Regions from separate parts of the Paenibacillus sp. FSL R7-0210 genome, predicted to be linked through region 2. Evidence: predicted binding sites of a transcription regulator. Region 2 holds the regulator's gene; the other holds the start of a gene.
What was found. The regulator CtsR, encoded in region 2, represses protease genes until heat stress. The targets are predictions, from matches to a motif close to ATGGTCAATAAAGGTCAAACA.

Region 1 (9,513 bases), 1.0 Mb from region 2:
GACAGGAACTGCTCAGACAAGGCTGACGATCAATGATTATGGCATTTCTGTTATGGTGAACAATTATTATGTCGGTGAAGGCAAGCAACTGAATAACCGGCTGTATGTTTCGTCTGAGCTGCTTAGCGATTACTTGGGCTACAAAGTAGACGGGGGCGCAGCAGCAGGACGGCTGAATGTTATGAAGAAAGTGCAGAATGCGGTAACCATCAAAACAGTGAGCTATGTGAAGGATCATAAGGATGCGCCTATCCGGCTGGATTATCCGCAGGTCAGCGGCCTGGCAAGTGCAGAAGCAGAGAAGGCAATCAATGATACGATTAAGCAGACCGTTCTGAACTATGCGAAGGATGCTGAAGATCAAATCTCCAAGCGGTCGAAGGATGACCGGCCGTATGAATTCGAAGGCGGTTATGTGGTCACGTATAACCAGGATGGCGTGCTCAGCCTAATCACCAATCAATACGGGTATACCGGCGGTGCCCATGGGATGACTTACCGCAATGCGTTCACCTTCTCGCTCAAAGACGGGAAACGTCTGTTGCTGGGCGATCTGTTCGGTGCCAACCCTAATTACAAGAAACAGCTCAATGCCAAGCTGGCCACCGAGATCAAAGCTAACGGAGGATATCTGGGCGGGTTCAATGGACTGAATACCGAGAAGTACTTCTATCTGAAAGATGGCAAAGCGGTGCTCTTCTTCCAGTTATACGAATACACGGCATATGCCGAGGGCTTCCCGGAATTCAACTTCAGCTTCAAGGAACTCCTGCCGGATGGAAGCAGTCCGTTCGCGGCGCTGAAATAATAAAATAATTATCCAGATGCCCTTGCATCTTCTCCGGGAGACGCAGGGGCATTCTTCATGTGCGCGGCCTAATCAGCCTGCCCTGCCGTTACCACTTCACCCGGATAGTCATAAGCTATAGAAGGCAAGCAGCTTATAACGGGGAGGGGAAGGTTATGGTCTATGCTTATACAGCGATCGGGGATTCACTTACAACCGGCTTCGGGGCGCTGCCCGGGAACGGCTTCGTCCCCGTCTACCGGCGGATGGCGGAAGGGAGGCTGGGTACACCAGTGGTGCCGGCGAATCTTGGCGTCAACGGTCTGACCACCGGGGGGCTGAAGCAACGGCTGAGGAGCTCGAATGTCTACCGGGCGGCGGTGAAGGATGCGCAGATCATTACGCTGTCCATTGGCGGCAACGACTTGATTAAGGCAGCCCGGGCAGCCGGGCCCCGGCCCGGTGAATTCCAGGGCTTACTGCAGCAGGCGCTTAGGGACTGCAAGCGTAACTACAGCGACATCATGGGTAGCCTGACACAGCTCAAAGCAGGTTCCCGCAGCCCCTACATCATCCGGATGGTAGGCCTGTATAATCCCTACCCACAGGTGAATGAAGCAACAGAGTGGGTGCGGGAGTTCAACCGCTATGCAGCAGGCTACAGCAGCAATAACGTAGGGTTTGCTTCGGTATACCATGAATTTGCCGGTAACGAGCGGGGGCTGCTGTTCCTGGACCATATTCACCCGAACGGCAGAGGCTACCGCGTAATTGCAGGCAAGCTGGATGCCCTTGGGTACGGGAGCTTAAGGTAGGCAGCAATGGCTGGGCATAAGAAAGAGGCTGTAACGGGACCGGACCGGTCTGTTACAGCCTCTTTGTGTATTCATTGGAGCAGGTACTTATACGCCTGTTGGCAGAGTCTTCTCAATTACCTTGTCCACGATACCGTATTCAGCAGCGTCTGCAGCGCTCATGAAGTAGTCGCGGTCAGTATCCTTCTCGATCTTCTCCAGCGGCTGGCCTGTACGCTCGGACAAGATGCGGTTCAGCTTCTCACGCAGCTTGATGATGCGGCGGGCGCGGATCTCAATATCCGAAGCCTGCCCCTGCGCACCGCCTAGCGGCTGGTGAATCATGATCTCGCTGTTCGGCAGGGCGAAGCGCTTGCCCTTGGCGCCGGCGTTCAGCAGGAACGCTCCCATGGAAGCGGCCATACCTACACAGATGGTGGACACATCCGGCTTAATGTATTGCATTGTATCGAAGATGGCCATACCCGCTGTGATGGAACCGCCTGGGCTGTTCACATACAGGTGAATATCCTTATCCGGGTCCTCGGCAGCCAGGAAGAGCATTTGTGCGATGATGGAATTGGCAACCACGTCATTAACCTCCGTTCCAAGGAAAATGATGCGGTCCTTCAGCAGGCGGGAATAGATGTCATAAGCGCGCTCACCGCGGTTGCTCTGTTCTACTACCATAGGAATATAACTCACGTGGAAAACCTCCTTGAAATTGGTGCTTCGAATGTGTTCATTTTTTACTGTTACCGTATTAACCACATGATAAACAAATTCAAACAAAAAGTCAAAGAAAGTCAAACTTACTTTCAAAAAAAAGAGCCCTCAAGCGGCTCATTGGTTAAATATAATATAATCGGAACTAAATTATGTACAAGCTTGAAAAAAATGGCGCGCCCGCCAAGAATCGAACTTGGATCTCAGGCTTCGGAGGCCTACGTCATATCCATTGGACCACGGGCGCAACAGAAATTATTATAATATACTTCTCGGATAAAAGCAATGCGTATTAGGCATCCTGCGCAAAAATAGTTTTCTCTGCCTCCATTAATAGAGCCGGAGATGCACCTCCTGCCAGCGGCCTTCCGGACAAGCCCATGTATAAGATGAAAGCGGGCTGAGAATTATAGTCTCGGAACACTTGCACTTGGCGTCAGTTTTGGGTAGAATATGGGTGGGACTTAAAAAGTTAACCCGGGACATTTTGAGACCACGAACAAGGGATAAGAGAAAGACGAAGTTGCAGGAGTGAAAGCATGCGTAATCTATTGGAAATCCAAAAGCAGCTTCTGCCTGATCTCATGGAAACCCTTAAGAGACGGTATACGATTCTACATCAGATCATGCTGTCCGATATTATTGGGCGCAGGACGTTAGCCGCATCGCTTGATATGACCGAGCGGGTGCTGCGCGCCGAGACGGATCTTCTGAAATCGCAGGGGCTCATTGAGATCGAGAGCGTCGGTATGCGCATTAGCGATGCCGGTCGCAGACTGCTTGACCTGCTGGAGCCGGTCGCCAAGAGCCTATTCGGCCTGGATGATCTGGAAGAGAAAATTCGTACAACGTACGGTCTCACCAAAGTAATTGTGGTACCTGGCGATTGTGAGACATCGCCGTTCACCAAGCGTGAGCTGGGGCGCGCAGGCTCCAAGGCACTGCTCAGCGTACTGCGGAGTGACGATACGATTGCCGTCACAGGCGGATCAACACTGGCCGAGATGGCCGATCAGCTGACCCCGCCGCTATCCCTTTCCTATAAGAACGCCTGGGTTGTTCCGGCGCGCGGAGGACTGGGAGAGAGCATGGAGATACAGGCCAACACCATTGCTTCAACCATGGCCAAACGGATTGGCGCCAATTACCGTCTGCTGCATGTGCCCGATCTGCTTAGCGGAGACGCATATGAGTCGCTTGCGCAGGACTCCAATATTGGAGAGATTGTACAAATTATCCGCAGATCGCGTATTATTGTACATGGAATAGGCGACGCCATTGAAATGACCCACCGCCGCAAGCTGGACTCCGGGACGATCTCAGAGATTCAGAGCGAGGGAGCCGTAGCCGAGTCCTTCGGATACTATTTCAATGAGAATGGCGAAGTGGTTCATACGATGCGGACCATGGGGCTGCGCCTGGAAGACATTATCCGTACAGAAGTCGTTATCGGTATTGCCGGCGGCAAACGCAAGGCGAAGGCCATTCATGCGATGCTGCGGTTCGGGCAAGAGGATATTCTCGTCATCGACGAGGCGGCGGCTGTTGAAATCGGCAAGGAAATCGACACACAGCTACAAAAGGCCCTATAGATTCCATTAAATGGGGCGCGCGCAAAGGGTTTATGCATTATACTTAACATTGTTGTCTTGACGAGCCTCACGGCTTGTCTTGAATAAATAAAACGAACTCTAGGAGGAACTATTCAATGAGTGTAAAAGTTGGTATTAACGGTTTTGGACGTATTGGACGCCTTGCATTCCGCCGTATTCAAAATGTAGAAGGTATCGAAGTGGTAGCAATCAATGACTTGACTGACGCTAAGATGCTTGCTCATTTGCTTAAATATGATACAACTCAAGGTAAATTCCAGGGAGACGTTGAAGTTCATGACGGATTCTTCAAAGTAAACGGTAAAGATGTTAAGGTTCTGGCGAACCGCAACCCTGAAGAACTTCCTTGGGGAGAGCTTGGCGTTGATATCGTTCTGGAATGTACTGGTTTCTTCACAACTAAAGAAGCCGCTGAGAAGCACCTTAAAGGCGGAGCTAAGAAAGTAGTTATTTCCGCTCCAGCTACAGGCGACATGAAAACTGTTGTGTACAACGTTAACGATGACATCCTTGACGGTTCCGAAACAGTAATCTCCGGCGCATCTTGCACAACGAACTGCCTGGCTCCAATGGCCAAAGTCCTGAACGACAAGTTCGGTATCATCGAAGGCCTGATGACTACGATCCACGCTTACACAGGTGACCAGAACACTCTTGATGCTCCACACGCAAAAGGCGACTTCAGACGCGCCCGCGCTGCTGCTGAGAACATCATCCCTAACACTACCGGTGCTGCTAAAGCCATCGGCCTGGTTATTCCAGAACTGAAGGGCAAACTTGACGGTGCAGCACAACGTGTGCCTGTAGCTACAGGTTCCCTGACTGAGCTGGTTACTGTTCTGGATAAGAGCGTAACTGTTGAAGAAATCAATGCAGCCATGAAGGAAGCTTCTGACCCAGAAACTTACGGCTACACTGAAGACGAAATCGTATCTTCCGACATCAAGGGTATGACTTTCGGTTCCCTGTTCGATGCAACTCAGACAAAAGTACTGACTGTTGGCGACAAACAGCTGGTTAAAACTGTTGCTTGGTATGACAATGAAATGTCCTACACTGCACAGCTGGTTCGTACTTTGGAGAAATTCGCTAAGCTTGCTAAATAAGACCGATTTCATATAAGAAGTACAATAGAGCGGAAACAAGGAAAGTCTGTTTCCGCTCTTTCTAAATGAACTGGATTCGCGTGAAATGGCTTTGTGAAGGAACCAATTTTGGGTGTGGAGGAAATGTTAATCATGAACAAAAAAAGTGTCCGTGATGTAGAAGTAAAAGGCAAACGCGTATTCGTGCGTGTAGATTTCAATGTGCCAGTGGAAGACGGCAAGATCACTGATGATACCCGTATCCGCGAAACCCTTCCAACAATTAAATACCTGATTGAGAACGGTGCAAAGGTCATTCTGGCCAGCCATATGGGCCGTCCTAAAGGCGAATTCGTCGATTCCATGCGGTTGACTTCCGCTGCAGTCCGTTTGTCTGAATTGCTCGGCAAACCGGTAGCCAAGGCTGATGAGGCCATTGGCGAAGCTGTAAAAGCAAAAATCGCTGAACTGAACGATGGCGATGTGCTTGTGCTTGAGAATGTCCGTTTCTACAAAGGCGAAGAGAAGAATGATCCTGAACTGGCTAAGCAGTTCGCTGAACTGGCTGACCTGTTCGTCAATGACGCATTCGGCGCAGCTCACCGTGCCCATGCTTCGACAGAAGGAATCGCTCACTTCCTGCCGGCAGTATCCGGTCTTCTGATGGAGAAGGAATTGTCCGTTCTCGGCAAGGCGCTTTCTAACCCGGAACGTCCTTTCACTGCCATCATCGGCGGTTCCAAGGTGAAAGACAAGATTGACGTTATCGACAACCTGCTGAATCTGGCTGACAATGTACTGATTGGCGGCGGCCTCTCCTACACGTTCACCAAGGCTCAAGGTTACGAAATCGGTAAATCCCTGGTAGACAACGACAAGATTGATGCAGCGCTTGGATTCATCGAGAAGGCCAAGAAGCTGGGCAAGAACTTCGTGCTTCCGGTTGACGTTGTAGTGGCTGACAAGTTCGGTGCAGATGCCAACACCAAGATTGTAGATGCAACCGAGATCCCTGCAGATTGGGAAGGTCTGGACATCGGTCCTAAGACCCGTGAAATCTATGCCGATATTATCAAAAACTCCAAGCTGGTTGTATGGAATGGACCGATGGGCGTATTTGAAATCGACATCTTCGCTGAAGGCACCAAGGCTGTGGCTCAGGCTTGTGCTACTACCGAAGGCTACACTGTTATTGGCGGCGGCGATTCCGCTGCGGCTGCTGAGAAATTCCACCTCGCAGACCAGATGGATCACATCTCCACTGGCGGCGGCGCATCGCTCGAGTTCATGGAAGGTAAGGCTCTTCCAGGTGTAGAAGCACTGAACGACAAGTAATACCGAAGAGGGAGGCAATACATCACTATGAGTAGAACACCTATTATTGCAGGCAACTGGAAAATGTTCAAAACCGTTCCGGAAGCCGAAGGCTTCATCGCTGAAATCAAAGGCCAGGCGGAAGTGGCAGGCGTAGAGACTGTAATCTGCGCGCCATTCACGAACCTGCCTGCACTGGTTGCAGCGGTACAAGGCACTACCATCAAAATTGGTGCACAGAACCTGCACTTCGAAGATAACGGCGCTTATACAGGTGAGATCAGCGGCGTAATGCTGAAGGATCTTGGTGTAGAGTACGTTATTATCGGCCACTCCGAACGCCGTGCTTATTTCGGTGAAACGGACGAAATCGTCAACAAGAAGATGCATGCGGCCTTCCGTCACGGCATTACTCCAATTGTCTGCGTAGGCGAAAAGCTGGAAGAGCGCGAAGCTGACCAGACTAAGGACGTATGCAAGGTGCAGACTGAAGCGGCATTTGCCGGTCTTAGCGCAGAGCAGGCAGCAAGCGTAGTTATCGCTTATGAGCCGATCTGGGCGATTGGTACAGGTAAATCCTCCACTTCCCAGGATGCTAACGAAGTTATTGCTTATATCCGTACCCTTGTTAAAGGCCTGTACGATGAAGCAACGGCTAATGCAGTCCGTATCCAATACGGCGGCAGTGTGAAGCCTGAGAATGTAACGGAGTACATGAGTCAAAGCGACATCGACGGCGCTCTCGTCGGCGGTGCCAGCCTGCAGCCTGCTTCCTTCGTTTCACTCGTTGAGGGGGCGAAGTAAGAATGTCAGCTCCAAGACCTGTAGCACTGATTATCATGGACGGCTTCGGACTGCGGAACACGGATGAAGGCAATGCTGTTGCCCAAGCCAACAAGCCGAATTACGACCGTTACCTGAAGCAATATCCGAATACTACGCTTACCGCTTGCGGTGAAGCTGTAGGTCTGCCGGAAGGCCAAATGGGTAACTCTGAAGTAGGGCACCTTAACATTGGTGCCGGCCGGATTGTATATCAAGACCTGACCCGTATCGACAAGTCGATCCGTGATGGAGAATTCTTCGATAACGAGACGCTGGTGGCTGCCGTAAGAAGCGCTAAGTCAACCGGCAAAAAGCTTCACCTCTATGCACTGGTGTCCGATGGCGGCGTACACAGCCACATTAATCACCTGTTCGCCATGCTCGATCTGGCCAAAAAAGAAGATCTGCATGAAGTCTATATTCATGCCTTCATGGATGGCCGTGACGTACCACCCGACAGTGGACAGAAGTTCATTCAGGATCTGGTCGCCAAGATTGAAGAGGTTGGCGTAGGTACGATTGCTACGGTATCCGGACGCTACTTCGCGATGGACCGTGACAAGCGCTGGGAACGTGTAGAGAAGGCTTACCGTGCAATGGTATATGGGGAAGGCCCTAAATATACCGATGCCCTTCAGGCCATCACTGCATCCTACCAGAATTCTGTGTTCGATGAATTCGTGGAGCCAAGTGTAATTGTGGACAGCCAAAACAACCCGGTAGCGACCGTGGAGAGCGGCGATTCCGTCATTTTCCTTAACTTCCGTCCTGACCGTGCGATTCAGCTGTCACAAGTGTTCACGAACTCGGATTTCCGCGGCTTCGACCGTGGTCCTAAGTTCCCGCAAGGCCTGCACTTCGTATGTCTGACTACCTTCAGTGAGACAGTTCAAGGCTTCGTGGCTTACTCCCCGAAGAATCTGGACAACACGCTCGGTGAAGTGCTGGTTCAGCAGAACAAGAAGCAGCTGCGTATTGCAGAGACCGAGAAGTATCCGCATGTGACCTTCTTCTTCAGCGGCGGACGCGATGAGGAGCTTCCGGGCGAGACCCGTATCCTGATCAACTCGCCGAAGGTGGCAACCTATGATATGAAGCCAGAGATGAGCGCTTACGAAGTGGCGGCGGCCTGCGTAGCGGAGATTGAGGCGGACAGACAGGATGCCATTATCCTGAACTTTGCTAACCCTGATATGGTAGGACACTCCGGCATGCTGGAGCCTACAATCAAGGCAGTCGAAGTAACGGACGAATGCGTAGGCAAGGTTGTGGATGCTGTAGTTGCCAAGGGCGGCGTTGCTATTATCATTGCCGACCACGGAAATGCTGATATGGTATTCGATGAGAACGGACGTCCGTTCACAGCCCATACCACCAACCCGGTACCGTTCATCGTTACCACTGAAGATGTAGTTCTGCGCGAAGCTGGTATTCTCGCAGATGTGGCACCGACAATCTTAGATCTGATGGGACTTCCGCAGCCTGCGGAAATGACCGGACAATCCATGATTGCCAGCCGCAAATAAGCAAGACATCTGTTTGTGTAAACCCAAAACCATTGTATAAAAGGAGATTAAACTTACATGACTATTATTTCTGATGTGTATGCACGCGAAGTCCTTGACTCCCGTGGTAACCCTACTGTAGAGGTTGACGTATATCTGGAGTCCGGCGCAAAAGGCCGCGCTATCGTTCCTTCCGGCGCTTCCACTGGCGCTCATGAAGCTGTAGAGCTTCGTGACGGCGACAAATCCCGTTACATGGGCAAAGGCGTTCTGAAAGCTGTTGAGAACGTAAACGAAATTATCGCTCCAGAAGTAATCGGTATGGACGCTCTTGACCAAGTGGGCATCGACAAGCTGATGATCACTCTGGACGGAACTCCTAACAAAGGCAAGCTGGGCGCTAACGCAATCCTGGCTGTATCCATGGCCGTAGCTCGCGCTGCTGCAACAGCTCTGGACATTCCTTTGTACGTATACCTGGGCGGATTCAACGCCAAGACTCTTCCAGTACCAATGATGAACATCATCAACGGTGGTGAGCATGCCGACAACAACATCGACGTTCAAGAGTTCATGGTTCTTCCAGTAGGCGCTCCAAGCTTCAAGGAAGCACTGCGTACTGGTGCAGAAATCTTCCACAACCTGAAATCCGTACTGCAATCCAAAGGCCTGAACACAGCTGTTGGCGACGAAGGCGGCTTCGCACCGAACCTGGGTTCCAATGAAGAAGCGATCACTACAATCATCGAAGCGATCGAAAAAGCCGGTTACAAACCAGGCGTTGACGTATTCCTTGGTATGGACGTTGCTTCCACTGAGTTCTACAAAGACGGTAAATACACACTTGCAGGCGAAGGTAAGTCT
Region 2 (9,513 bases):
TTGGCCAATTACGCGTTCATGCAGCAGGGCTTCCATATTCAGCAGGCGGTCTGTCTCTTCTTCCTTCAGCTTGCTGACCGGAATGCCGGTCCAGCTGGCCACCACCTGTGCGATATCCTCAGGTGTAACCTGGGAATCGGTGCGGCCCTGCTTTTCTTTCCACTGGTTCTTCGTAGTGTCCAGCTCTTCACGAATCTTCTGCTCGGTATCGCGAAGTGCAGCAGCCTTCTCGAACTCCTGGCTTTGTACTGCGGAATCCTTCTCCTTGCGGATATCATCCAGACGCATTTCCAGTTCCTTCAGATTCGGCGGGATGGTGTAAGAATTCAGTCTTACCTTAGAGCCTGCTTCATCAATCAGGTCAATGGCCTTGTCTGGCAGGAACCGGTCAGGAATGTAGCGGTCAGACAGCTTGACTGCTTCCACAATGGCTTCATCTGTAATCTTCACCCGGTGATGGGCTTCGTACCGGTCACGAAGACCGAACAGAATCTGTACAGCTTCCTCAGGGGAAGGCTGATCCACTGTGATCGGTTGGAAGCGGCGCTCCAGCGCGGCGTCCTTCTCAATATATTTGCGGTATTCATCAAGCGTTGTGGCACCGATGCATTGCAGCTCACCACGGGCGAGGGCAGGCTTCAGGATGTTGGAGGCATCAATCGCGCCTTCTGCACCACCCGCTCCGATCAGCGTATGAAGCTCATCAATGAACAGCACGATGTTGCCCGCCTGGCGAATCTCATCCATGATTTTTTTGAGGCGGTCTTCGAATTCACCGCGGTATTTCGTACCAGCCACTACAGAACCCATATCGAGGGTCATGACACGTTTGTCGCGCAGCGTCTCCGGAATTTCATTGTTGATGATCTTTTGGGCCAGACCTTCGGCAATCGCCGTTTTACCAACCCCAGGTTCACCGATCAGCACCGGATTATTCTTGGTCCGGCGGCTCAGCACCTGAATGACACGCTCAATTTCCTTGCTGCGGCCGATCACAGGGTCGAGGTTACCATCCTTGGCATAGGCCGTCAGATCGCGGGCCAGGCCGTCCAGTGTTGGCGTACTGACGTTAGCCGGAGCTCCGCTGTGGCTGGAGGTGGCTTCACTGCTGCCCAGGAGCTGTAATACCTGCTGGCGGGCCTTGTTCAGGCTAATGCCGAGATTGTTCAACACACGGGCTGCTACGCCTTCTCCCTCGCGGATCAGACCGAGCAGGATATGCTCTGTTCCCACATACGTGTGACCCAGCTTGCGGGCCTCGTCCATGGACAGCTCGATCACCTTCTTGGCACGAGGAGTATAAGCGATGTTGGTCGGTTGTTCCTGACCTCTGCCAATCAGTGTTTCCACTTCATCCTGTATCTTCTCCAGACCCAGACCAAGTCCGATCAATGCCTTAGCGGCAATGCCGTCTCCTTCACGAATCAGTCCGAGTAAAATATGCTCTGTCCCAATGTTGTTGTGTCCCAAACGTACGGCTTCTTCCTGCGCCAGCGCCAGCACCTTTTGTGCGCGTTCCGTAAATCTTCCAAACATCATATCTCCTGCACCTCCACGGATAATAAATATCTATAATTTAATGTTGTGATCCCAGTGTCTCCCGGAGCAGCTTCGCCCGGTACATATCGCGTTCAGTAGGCGACAGCTCGTCACCGAACAGCTTTTGCAGAAAGCCCGGCTGAGTCTTGACATTCAGCTCATTGAGCACTGAAATCGAAGGCCCTTCCAGAATCCCCAGATCTACACCAAGCCGCAGATCGGAGAGCCGCTGTGCCGATTCTTTCAGTTCCATCACAGCAGCATAGGCCAGAATTCCGTAGGAGCGCTTGATACGGTCCGTAATCCGCAGAGCGGAATCGACCAGCAGGCGTTCGCGGGCGTTGCGTTCATGCTCTATAATCTGGGTGACTACGCTGTGAAGATTCTCAATAATCTCATTTTCGGTCTGTCCGAGCGTAATCTGGTTGGAGATCTGAAAGATATTCCCTACTGCTTCGCTGCCTTCACCATAAATTCCTCTAACGGTAAGCCCCACCTGATTAACTGCGGACAAAATGCGGTTGATCTGATGCGTCATCACCAAGGCCGGCAGATGCACCATAACCGAGGCTCTCAGCCCTGTTCCCACATTGGTGGGACAGCTTGTTAAGTAGCCTCTGCGGTCATCGAAGGCGTAATTGACAGCAGCCTCGAAAATATCATCGATGGCGGTTGCCCTTACCCAGGCTTCTCTGACCTGCAGCCCCGGGAACAGGCATTGAATGCGGAGATGATCCTCCTCATTGATCATAATGCTGACCGACTCGTCCTCATTAAGAATGACTGCCCCGCCTTTGGAATCATCCGCCAGGTTAGGACTGATGAGGTGCTTTTCCACCAGTACCTTTTTGTCCAGCTCACCCAGCTCATCCAGTCTCAGCAGCTCGAAGCTGCCGAAGTCGGCCGAAGCTTCACCCTGAAATACGGGGGCAAGCTGCTCCAGCACCTCCTCCGACTGCTCTCTTGAAGCGAGCAGCGGGAACGGAAGATGCTCCAGATTACGGGCGATCCGCATACGGCTGCTGATGACAATCTCGGAATGGCTGCCGCCGCAGCGCATCCAGTCACTCAGTGCTTGTTCGGTAAACCGGAGACTTGACATGCCCGGATCCCTCCTATATATCAAAGACTTTACTCTTGTGGCATTTCTTTTTCAAGCTTGCGGATTCTGTCCCTCAGCTCAGCTGCGGTCTCGAACTCCTCCTGCACAATACTCTGCTGCAATTCATGCTTCAGCTCATCAATCTGGCGCTTGCACATAATCTGTGCGCCCGCCCGCTTGGGCAGCTTGCCGACATGCGCTGTACTGCCATGCACCCGCCTGAAGAGCGGGTCAAGCGTACTGTCGAAATACTTATAACAGGAGCTGCAGCCGAACCGTCCCAGCTTGCTGAACTGTGAATAGGTCATGCCGCAGTTCTCACAATGCAGCCCCTGCACACTTTGTGCGGCTGCTGACTTTCCCTTGCCCGAACCTTCCAGATCCAGGAGACCGGAAAGCAAGCTGTGGATAGAGAAGCCTCCCGCAGTTCCGGGAATCAGTTCACCCTTCTCCCGCGCACAGCTTTCGCAGATATGAAATTCCGTCTTCTCCCCGTTCACAATCTTCGTGAAGTGGAGTGTAGCCGGTTTGACGCCGCATTCCTGGCATAGCATGAGCGGTGTCCCTCCTTACCATTTGACAAATTATTTGCCCAATAAAGAGATTAGCATAGCCTTCATAAGCTTGGCACGAATCTCATCCCGGTACGGCAGATTAACCGTCAGGCATTCCCGGGAAACCGCAGAACGCATCAGACACGCTTCACGTTTGGAGAGGAAACGGGCCTCCTCCAGCTGATAAATCAGCCCTTCGGCAGAATTCTGATCAATATCATTCCCTATCGTGGAGTTCAGATGTGCGTATAAGGCCACATTCTGAGGCAGCTCATAGCGCTGAATCCGGATATATCCGCCGCCGCCGCGTTTACTCTCCACCACATATCCCTTTTCCAATGTGAACCGTGTGCTGATGACATAATTGATCTGTGACGGGACACAGGAGAACTGGTCCGCCAGATCATTGCGCTGAATTTCCACCGTACCTTCGGGACTTTCATGCAAAATATTCTTCAGATATTGTTCAATAATATCGGAGATATTACGCATCACTCATCCTCCAGTGTATAAGCATTGGTTAAATCTGTGCTGCGCCAACGCCTGCCGTCAGAGACATGCTCTTAAGAACTTAACCCGGGCAATGTAATAAGAATCGGCTGCAATAGCCTCTGCCCTGCGCTTTTTCTCTAAATGTTACATTCCTGAGAACGATGATATCCGGCCTGCGTTGACTTTGACTTTCTTTGACTTTTTCATATTATAACATATTCTCGCTGAATGCCAAGGGGTTACTCTTATTTTTTACGTTTTGGCTGTATTGTATTCCGGTTGCCTGCTTCGTTCACTGAAATGGAGGCGTTATGTATAGGACAGCTCCTCCCTCCTAGGGGAAGAGGAAGAGCCGTTCTCTGTCAGAAAAAATCGAATAATGCCGTCTCGGCCTGCGGAATCAGCGATTCAAGCCAAGCTGTCGCCTCAGCAGTTCCGGATAATTGTCCGTACTTTGCCGCCTGAAGCGGACGTTTGTATCCCATTAGCAGCACAGTAAGCGTGCCGATACTGCATTCCAGGTCAGCCTCTGACCGCTCGCCCTGAATCCGGGTGAACGCCGCTCCCCCTTGCTCCGACACAGTCCACCGCCATAACCCGTTGTTCCATGACGCATGCTTATCTTCAATATAAAGCACCCGCTCCCGGTCACCCTCCGGCACATTGAAGGTCATCTTCTCCACAAAAGCCTTAGCATTGACGATACGCGCCATGAAGTATGGATAATTCTCCTGCGCAATCCGCGGATCGGGAAGGAGGAAGGGAAGAATATCGTCAGCAGGCACCAGCTTCAGCTGTGCAGCCGTAATCATGGAGTCATGATTGGCCAGGAAGGTCCACAAGCCCTGGCGGGCAAGCTCGTTCCCATAGATAAACTCATCTATGACCAGCTCCTGCTGCACTATTTTATACAGCACATAGCCCTCCGGTTCACCCTGCTCTGAATAAAACACACAGGAATGCGTATCGTCATCAAGCACACTTTCCTTCCACCAGGTCTCAGTGCGCTGGAGAGTCCCGTTATACCTCATAGCGAATTGGTCGTACAGCTGCTGAAATACTGCAAGATCCGGGATATCGCGTTTCACGCTGCCCTTAATCTCCGTCTTGTGCGGGAACTTCCCTACCGGAAGAGTATACTTCTTATATTCACAGTAGATCTCCCAGCCGAATTTACGGTAAAAGGGAATCAGGAACGGATGCAAAAAGGACAATGTCTGACCGGCTTCATTCATCGTCTCGAGCGCATGGGTCAGCAGATGGGCTACATAACCCTGCCGGCGGTTCTCCGGCCAAGTGGCTACACCGGCGATGCCCCCCATAGAAATGGGCTTGCCTTGTATATATACCTGTAACGGAAGAAGCGTCAGCTTCGCACCGATACTGTCCCCTTCAAAAATCGCCCAGGTTTGTTCCGGTTTGAAGCTCTCCTTGGCGCGTACTCTGTCTTCTGCAGAAACCTTATACTTAAAAGCATATTCGGACAAGCTTAAGCTGTCCTCAAATTCTCCGGCACGTAACTGCCTGATTTCCATGCTGTTCCCCCCGTTACATTCCATAAATTAGCTCCAGATATTTGCTTAATAGAGAGTATAACAAGCCAAGCCGCCGGATGCTAATAAAGGCAGACCATCAGTTGCAAAAAGAATAGTTATCCACAGCTTTTGCACAGCAAAGCAAAAAACCGGAAAGAGTTTCTTTCCGGCTCAAAAGAGTTATCCCCGATTACATTTTATCTATCCACAATATTCACTTTTTATCCACAAAATCGGTGTATTACTTATGTTTTCGCTTGACTCATCCACAATATTGTGCGTGATTCCCCCATGATCCGGGGATCATTCTGTTCCTGTAAAGGTATCCACATGTGCGCAACTTTTCTGTACTTACTGAAATCTATCCACAGCTTTTCCACAGCCCTGCCCGCACGCAAAAAAACCACTGTCGATTGCTCAACAATGGCTCATGTGCTTGGCAACGTCCTACTCTCCCAGGACCCTTCGGTCCAAGTACCATCGGCGCTGGAGGGCTTAACGGTCGTGTTCGGGATGGGTACGTGTGGAACCCCTCCGCTATCGCCACCAAACGGGCATTTACAGCGTAAATGCTTCAGGAAATTGATTCCTGAAAACTGAATCCGAAACGAAATTTGCGTTTGCCCTTGTTACGGGGCCCCCGGAAAGTATTCGGAATCCGCTTCGTCAGCTTCATCTTCACTTTTTGGGGTAACTTTTGGATAAGCCCTCGACCGATTAGTATTGGTCAGCTCCATGCATTGCTGCACTTCCACCTCCAACCTATCTACCTCGTCGTCTTCAAGGGGTCTTACATACTGGGAAATCTCATCTTGAGGGGGGCTTCACGCTTAGATGCTTTCAGCGCTTATCCCGTCCGTACGTAGCTACTCAGCCATGCTCCTGGCGGAACAACTGATGCACCAGCGGTACGTCCATCCCGGTCCTCTCGTACTAAGGACAGCTCCTCTCAAATTTCCTGCGCCCACGACAGATAGGGACCGAACTGTCTCACGACGTTCTGAACCCAGCTCGCGTACCGCTTTAATGGGCGAACAGCCCAACCCTTGGGACCTACTTCAGCCCCAGGATGCGATGAGCCGACATCGAGGTGCCAAACCTCCCCGTCGATGTGGACTCTTGGGGGAGATAAGCCTGTTATCCCCAGGGTAGCTTTTATCCGTTGAGCGATGGCCCTTCCATGCGGTACCACCGGATCACTAAGTCCGACTTTCGTCCCTGCTCGACTTGTAGGTCTCGCAGTCAAGCTCCCTTATGCCTTTGCACTCTGCGAATGATTTCCAACCATTCTGAGGGAACCTTTGAACGCCTCCGTTACTCTTTAGGAGGCGACCGCCCCAGTCAAACTGCCCGCCTGACACGGTCCCCGTACCCGATGAGGGCACTAGGTTAGAACCTAGATACGATCAGGGTGGTATCCCAACGGCGCCTCCGCAGAAGCTTGCGCTCCTGCCTCCACGGCTCCCACCTATCCTGTACAGATCGTACCCAAATTCAATATCAAGCTGCAGTAAAGCTCCATGGGGTCTTTCCGTCTTGTCGCGGGTAACCTGCATCTTCACAGGTATTAAAATTTCACCGGATCTCTCGTTGAGACAGCGCCCAAGTCGTTACGCCATTCGTGCGGGTCAGAATTTACCTGACAAGGAATTTCGCTACCTTAGGACCGTTATAGTTACGGCCGCCGTTTACTGGGGCTTCGGTTCACAGCTTCGGGTTTAACCCCTAACCGCTCCCCTTAACCTTCCAGCACCGGGCAGGCGTCAGCCCGTATACTTCGCCTTGCGGCTTCGCACAGACCTGTGTTTTTGCTAAACAGTCGCTTGGGCCTTTTCACTGCGGCCCCCTCGGGCTATTCACCCTACCGAGGCACCCCTTCTCCCGAAGTTACGGGGTCATTTTGCCGAGTTCCTTAACGAGAGTTCTTCCGCGCGCCTTAGAATTCTCTTCTCGCCTACCTGTGTCGGTTTGCGGTACGGGCACCTTCTCCTGGCTAGAGGCTTTTCTTGGCAGTGTGAGATCATGACCTTCGCTACTATAATTTTCGCTCCCCATCACAGCCCAGCCTTAACGATGTGCGGATTTGCCTGCACACCAGCCTCACTGCTTAGACGGACATCCATCAGTCCGCGTCACTACCCTCCTGCGTCACCCCATCGCTCATAGCGGATTACGGTGGTACAGTAATTTCAAACTGTTGTCCTTCGACTACGCCTGTCGGCCTCGCCTTAGGTCCCGACTTACCCTGAGCGGACGAGCCTTCCTCAGGAAACCTTGGGCTTTCGGCGGATCAGATTCTCACTGATCTTTTCGTTACTCATACCGGCATTCTCACTTGTATGCTGTCCAGCGCTCCTTACGGTACACCTTCAACCCACATACAACGCTCCCCTACCCCAGGATCGACTTCACTCCAGCTTCGAAGTTCATGTTTATCCCCTGAAAGCATTTAGCCATTCATCCCTTCGGATGGTTCACGGCATCAATGTCAATCTGGATAAACACGCCTCAAAGGCGCAGTGAAGTCGATCCTAGCCATAGCTTCGGTGGTGTGTTTAGCCCCGTTACATTTTCGGCGCAGAGTCACTCGACCAGTGAGCTATTACGCACTCTTTCAATGGTGGCTGCTTCTAAGCCAACATCCTGGTTGTCTGTGCAACTCCACATCCTTTCCCACTTAACACACACTTGGGGACCTTAGCTGATGGTCTGGGCTGTTTCCCTTTTGACAATGGATCTTAGCACTCACTGTCTGACTCCCGGCAAGAAGTAAATGGCATTCGGAGTTTGACTGAGCTTGGTAACCCTTGCGGGCCCCGCACCCAATCAGTGCTCTACCTCCACCACTCCATTCACCGAGGCTAGCCCTAAAGCTATTTCGGGGAGAACCAGCTATCTCCGAGTTCGATTGGAATTTCTCCGCTACCCCCACCTCATCCCCGCATTTTTCAACATGCGTGGGTTCGGGCCTCCAGTGCGTGTTACCGCACCTTCACCCTGGACAGGGGTAGATCACACGGTTTCGGGTCTACGTCCACATACTCAGTCGCCCTATTCAGACTCGCTTTCGCTGCGGCTCCGGCTTCTCACCTTAACCTTGCATGTTAAACGTAACTCGCCGGTTCATTCTACAAAAGGCACGCCATCACCCATAGAAAGGGCTCTGACTTTTTGTAAGCACACGGTTTCAGGTTCTATTTCACTCCCCTTCCGGGGTGCTTTTCACCTTTCCCTCACGGTACTGTTTCACTATCGGTCGCCAGGTAGTATTTAGCCTTAGCAGATGGTCCTGCTGGATTCATACGGGGTTTCACGTGCCCCGCACTACTCGGGATCCGTCTCGGAGGGAACACAGTTTAGGCTACAGGGCTTTTACCTCTATCGCGGGCCTTTCCAGACCTCTTCACCTACTGAATTCCTTTGTAACTCCATGTGAGACGTCCCACAACCCCAAGAGGCAAGCCCCTTGGTTTAGGCTGTTCCGCGTTCGCTCGCCGCTACTGACGGAATCACTATTGTTTTCTCTTCCTCAGGGTACTTAGATGTTTCAGTTCCCCTGGTCTGCCTCTGCGTATCCTATGTATTCAGATACGAGTAACTGCGAATTACCACAGCTGGGTTTCCCCATTCGGACACCCCCGGATCAAAGCTTGCTTACAGCTCCCCGAGGCAGTTTCGTTGTTCGCCACGTCCTTCGTCGGCTCCTGGCGCCTAGGCATCCTCCGTGTGCTCTTAGTAGCTTAACCTCGATTTTTCCGTCAGGAAAATATCGGACAATGAATTTCTTCAACGCCTGTATTTCCATCAAGATCATCGTAGCATCGCCATTAATATGAAACTTGTTTACACAAGTTCAGCTTAAAGGAATGTTCTAAAACGCAAATTCGTTTCGGTATCCAGTTTTCAAGGATCAAGTTGCTGTTATTACGGGACAATCACGACTGTGATGTTCGGAATAACAGACAATGTATTTAGTATTTCAGACATAACAAATAGATGAAGTTTGTTGGTGGAGCCAAGCGGGATCGAACCGCTGACCTCCTGCTTGCAAGGCAGGCGCTCTCCCAGCTGAGCTATGGCCCCGCAAATTCCATCAAAACCGAACAAATGGAAACGCTCAAGGCTTTACGAAGTAAAGCCTACTTCAGGAAGCAAGCTTCCTGAAGACTTTTATTTGAATGTCTTCATTGCAGAAGACGATTCTCCATAGAAAGGAGGTGATCCAGCCGCACCTTCCGATACGGCTACCTTGTTACGACTTCACCCCAATCATCTACCCCACCTTCGGCGG

Region 1: a site for CtsR is predicted at 2,374-2,394, ahead of clpP (ATP-dependent Clp endopeptidase proteolytic subunit ClpP). Genes of this name have one in related genera too.

What each region holds. Positions count from the first base shown of each region.
Region 1 is NZ_JBBPAR010000001.1:6,292,202-6,301,714, reverse strand. Features, by position in the region: gene MKY64_RS26540 (PdaC/SigV domain-containing protein) at 1-808, shown strand, start outside; gene MKY64_RS26535 (GDSL-type esterase/lipase family protein) at 964-1,602, shown strand; gene clpP (ATP-dependent Clp endopeptidase proteolytic subunit ClpP) at 1,690-2,286, opposite strand; tRNA gene MKY64_RS26525 (tRNA-Arg) at 2,480-2,554, opposite strand; gene MKY64_RS26520 (sugar-binding transcriptional regulator) at 2,847-3,899, shown strand; gene gap (type I glyceraldehyde-3-phosphate dehydrogenase) at 4,016-5,026, shown strand; gene MKY64_RS26510 (phosphoglycerate kinase) at 5,159-6,340, shown strand; gene tpiA (triose-phosphate isomerase) at 6,368-7,123, shown strand; gene gpmI (2,3-bisphosphoglycerate-independent phosphoglycerate mutase) at 7,126-8,670, shown strand; gene eno (phosphopyruvate hydratase) at 8,728-9,513, shown strand, end outside.
Region 2 is NZ_JBBPAR010000001.1:7,290,696-7,300,208, reverse strand. Features, by position in the region: gene clpC (ATP-dependent protease ATP-binding subunit ClpC) at 1-1,539, opposite strand, end outside; gene MKY64_RS31170 (protein arginine kinase) at 1,577-2,641, opposite strand; gene MKY64_RS31165 (UvrB/UvrC motif-containing protein) at 2,671-3,195, opposite strand; gene MKY64_RS31160 (CtsR family transcriptional regulator) at 3,226-3,687, opposite strand; gene MKY64_RS31155 (GNAT family N-acetyltransferase) at 4,050-5,222, opposite strand; rRNA gene rrf (5S ribosomal RNA) at 5,657-5,773, opposite strand; rRNA gene MKY64_RS31145 (23S ribosomal RNA) at 5,920-8,968, opposite strand; tRNA gene MKY64_RS31140 (tRNA-Ala) at 9,230-9,305, opposite strand; rRNA gene MKY64_RS31135 (16S ribosomal RNA) at 9,433-9,513, opposite strand, start outside.